2 regions of the Pseudomonas sp. MBLB4123 genome follow, and region 1 is predicted to be linked to the other one. Evidence: predicted binding sites of a transcription regulator. Region 1 holds the regulator's gene; the other holds the start of a gene.
What was found. Region 1 encodes LexA, which represses DNA repair genes until DNA is damaged. Its sites were predicted from a motif close to CTGTNTNNNNANACAG; they were not measured.
Positions count from the first base shown of each region.

Region 2: recN (DNA repair protein RecN) is a predicted target of LexA. The motif match lies at 1,207-1,222, and genes of this name have one in related genera.

Region 1 is NZ_CP196711.1:555,780-557,980, forward strand. It holds gene ACSX1C_RS02765 (hypothetical protein) at 1-65, shown strand, start outside; gene sulA (SOS-induced cell division inhibitor SulA) at 191-643, opposite strand; gene lexA (transcriptional repressor LexA) at 654-1,262, opposite strand; gene ACSX1C_RS02780 (TetR/AcrR family transcriptional regulator) at 1,530-2,201, shown strand, end outside.
Region 2 is NZ_CP196711.1:2,654,109-2,656,309, forward strand. It holds gene dnaK (molecular chaperone DnaK) at 1-424, opposite strand, end outside; gene grpE (nucleotide exchange factor GrpE) at 525-1,091, opposite strand; gene recN (DNA repair protein RecN) at 1,247-2,201, shown strand, end outside.

The DNA of each region.
Region 1 (2,201 bases):
AGATGGCCGGCCGCTTGGCCGAGGGCGACTTCCAGCATGAGCAAGAGGCGCGCGTGCTGCACTGAGGTGTCTCGGGGCGCATTGTTCTCGGCATGGCTGCCGACCATGCTCCCGCATTCAATCGCGTGCTTGCCGCTTCCTGGCCAGGACTGTTCTCTAGCTCGGCTCCGTCGCTTTTCGCTACTTTTCTCTAGCCCAGGCTGATATTCAGGCTCTGTGCCCGGCCTTGCCGAGCGGCCTGTTCGAGCCGCCGCCGGGCCTGCCGCTCCAGCGGATGCAACCAGCTGACCACCGTATGGCTGCGCCCCAGCGCCAAGGCTTCCTCGGCCAGTTGCAGGGCGCTGCGCCTGTCACCCGGCTGCAAAATCAGGATACGTTCGCGGTTCAGGCCCGCATCGCGCAGCCAGCCTTGTGTCAGGGAACGGGGTGGGGCGATCAGCGTCAGCCAGCGTGCATCATGGTTCTCGCTCAGTTCCCGCAGGATGGGGGCGAGCAGGCTCAGGCAGTGTCCGGCGGCGCCGCGCAGCGATAGTTCGCTGAACGCCTCGGGTTCCGTCTCGGCCAGCAGTGCCGAGGCCGGCGCGGCGAGAAAGGCATCGAACAGGGGAAGTTGGCTTCGGTTCAGCGGCTGCGGGGACTGCATAGGTGCTCCTCTAGCGGCGAATGACGCCGACACTCAGGCCTTCGATGACCAGCTCCTGCTCTTCCAGATTCACCTCGATCGGGGCGAATTCGGGATTCTCGGCGAGCAGCCAAACTTTGTTGCCATCGCGCTTGAAGCGCTTGACCGTGACCTCGTCATCGAGGCGGGCCACTACCACTTGGCCGTTTCGGGCCTCGCGGGTGGTGTGCACGGCGAGCAGGTCGCCGTCGAAGATGCCGATGTCCTTCATGCTCATGCCGCGCACGCGCAACAGGTAGTCGGCGCGGGGGTGGAAGAACTCCGGATTGATGCGGCAGGATTCTTCCACATGCTGCTGTGCCAGAATGGGAGCGCCGGCCGCGACCCGGCCGATGACCGGCAGGCCTTCCTCTTCTCCACTCGGTTCGAAGCCGGGTATGCGAATGCCGCGGGAGGCGCCCGGAGTCATTTCGATGGCACCCTTGCGGGCCAGGGCCTTGAGGTGTTCCTCGGCGGCGTTGGGTGATTTGAAACCGAGCGCCTGGGCGATTTCCGCACGGGTCGGCGGATAGCCGTTGTCTTCGAGGCACTGCTTGATGAAGGCGAGAATCTCTGTTTGCCGCGGCGTCAGTTTCAGCATGTCTGGGCTCTGTTTTTTTATACAGTGACTGGGATTATATACAGTGCAGGCGGCTTGGCAATCCACCTTTTTCGCCCCGGTCCGGATTCGGCCTTGCACTTTGTTGAGGACTGCTTGTTACTTGGCTTTCATTCCGTGCGTCTTGTTCTGCTGTCCGGGCTCGCTATCGTGCAGCGTGACTGGTCGGCCGAAAGGCGGCTCGTGCGGCTTGACAAGGAGGCGGGCTGAAACGTATGTTTCAAACAAGTGTTTGTCAGGTGCAAGGTCATGGCTCAGTCGGAAACCGTTGAACGCATTCTCGATGCCGCCGAACAGCTGTTCGCGGAGAAGGGCTTCGCCGAGACCTCGCTGCGGCTGATCACCAGCAAGGCGGGGGTCAACCTGGCGGCCGTCAACTACCATTTCGGCTCGAAGAAGGCCCTTATCCAGGCGGTCTTCTCGCGCTTTCTCGGGCCCTTCTGCGTCAGTCTCGAGCGCGAACTCGATCGACGCCAGGCCAAGCCCGAGGGCAAGGCCAGTCTGGAGGAGCTGCTCGAGCTGCTGGTCGAGCAGGCCCTGGCCGTGAAGCCGCGCAGTGGCAACGACCTGTCGATCTTCATGCGTTTGTTGGGGTTGGCGTTCAGCCAGAGTCAGGGCCATCTGCGCAAGTATCTGGAAGAGGTGTACGGCAAGGTTTTCCGCCGCTACATGCTCCTGGTGCACGAGGCCGCACCGCGTATTCCGCCGCTGGAGCTGTTCTGGCGGGTGCACTTCATGCTCGGCGCGGCGGCATTCAGCATGTCCGGGATCAAGGCCCTGCGGGCCATGGCCGAGACCGATTTCGGGGTGAACACCTCGATCGAGCAGGTGATGCGCCTGATGGTGCCGTTCCTGGCGGCGGGCATGCGCGCTGAAAGTGGGCTGGCCGACGAAGCTCTGGCTACGGCGCAGCACAAACCG
Region 2 (2,201 bases), 2.1 Mb from region 1:
CGGTGATCACCGCTTCGGTCACCGGCTCGCCGAGATAGTCTTCGGCGGTCTTCTTCATCTTCTTCAGCACTTCCGCGGAGATCTGCGGCGGCGCCATCTTCTGGTCCTTGACCTGCACCCAGGCGTCACCGTTGTCGGCCTTGACGATCTTGTACGGGACCATCTGGATGTCTTTCTGCACCACGTTCTCTTCGAAACGACGGCCGATCAGACGCTTCACCGCGTACAGGGTGTTGTGCGGGTTGGTCACCGCCTGGCGCTTGGCCGACTGACCGACGAGGATCTCGCCATCGTTGCTGTAGGCGATGATCGACGGCGTGGTGCGAGCGCCTTCGGCGTTCTCCAGCACCTTGACGCTGCCGTTTTCCAGGATGGAGACGCAGGAGTTGGTGGTCCCCAGGTCGATACCGATGATTTTGCCCATATTCACTCTCCCGAAACTTGGATATTCCCGCCGCCTCGCTAGGCCGGCCGCGGTAGCACTAAAACGCTTGATTCAACAAATGGGGGCTCGATGGCGAATTTCAAGCCTGCTCGTCGATGGACGGTGGCGCCTCGGCCGGGGCCTTGCTGACCACCACCATGGCCGGGCGCAACAGCCGGCCGTTGAGCAGGTAGCCCTTCTGGAACACCTTGAGTACGCTGCCCGGCTCGGCCTGGGCACTCTCCTGCATGGCCATCGCCTGGTGGTGCTCCGGATCGAAGGGCGCGCCCTCCGGATCGACCACTTCCAGCTGATAACGCTTGAGGGTGTCCTGGAACAGCTTGAGGGTCAGCTCCATGCCCTCGCGCACCGCCTTGATCGCCTCGTCGTTCGGGCTGGACAGCTCCAGGCCACGCTCGAGACTGTCGACCACCGGCAACAGGTCGCTGGCGAACTTCTCCAGGGCGAACTTGTGCGCCTTCTCCACATCCTGCTCGGCGCGACGACGCACGTTCTGCAGGTCGGCCGCCATGCGCAAGGCCTTGTCCTGGGCGGCAGCCAACTCTTCCTCGAGAACCTGGATACGCGCATCCAACTCGCCACCCGCCGCCTCGACTTCGGCGGAAACCTCAGGAAGCTGGTTATCTTGGGTCTGTTCGTCTGCCATGCATCTCTCCTCTGAAAATTTGGCGCCGGCCGGAACCCGCGCACCTGCCGCCTATATGGGGCCGAAATTTCCCGCTTCAAGGGTGGCGGGAGGATTGTCAGGCACAAAACAAACACTGTATAAATAACCAGACTTTCATTCCGAGGGGCCTCACCATGCTGGTGCACCTGTCCGTACACAACTACGCCATCGTTGAACATCTCGACCTGGAACTGGACGGCGGAATGAGCGTGATCAGCGGCGAAACCGGCGCCGGCAAGTCGATCATGCTCGACGCTCTCGGCCTGTGCCTGGGCGACCGCGCCGACAGCGGCGTGGTCCGCCCCGGCGCGGACAAGGCGGACATCCTCGCCAGCTTCGACCTGCACGACATCCCCGAGGCCCGCGCCTGGCTGGCCGAGCGCGACCTGGAACAAGACGGCCCATGCATCCTGCGCCGGGTGATCACCGCCGAAGGCCGCTCGCGCGGCTACATCAACGGCGCACCCTGCCCCCAGGGCGACCTCAAGGCCCTGGGCGAGCTGCTGATCGACATCCACAGCCAGCACGAACACCAGTCCCTGCTCAAAGCCGACACCCATCGCCGCCTGCTCGACGAATTCGCCGGCAGCCAGGAACTGGCGCGCCAGGTACAGCTGGCCGCGCAGCGCTGGAAGCAGACCAAGAGCGAGCTGGAGCGGCTGTCCGGCCTCGGCGACGAGCAGCGCGCCCGCCACCAGCTGCTCAGCTACCAGCTGGAGGAACTGGACAACCTGGCCCTCGGCGAGCAGGAACTGGACCAGCTGGAACAGGAACACAAGACCCTGACCAATGCCGAGAGCCTGCTCAGCGCCTGTCGCCTGGTGATCGAACAATGCAGCGAGAACGACGCCGGCAACGTGCTGGCGGCATTGACCGGCAGCCTCAACCGTCTCAGCGGCTTCCAGGGCCAGCCCGGCGCGCTGAACGAGGCCATCAACCTGCTGGCCAGCGCGCAGATCCAGGTCGAGGAGGCGGTCGGCGAGCTCAACCGCTTCCTCGACCACTTCGATGCCGACCCCGAGCGCCTGCAACAACTGGAGGAGCGCCTCGACAGCATCTATACCCTGGCGCGCAAGCACCGCATCCAGC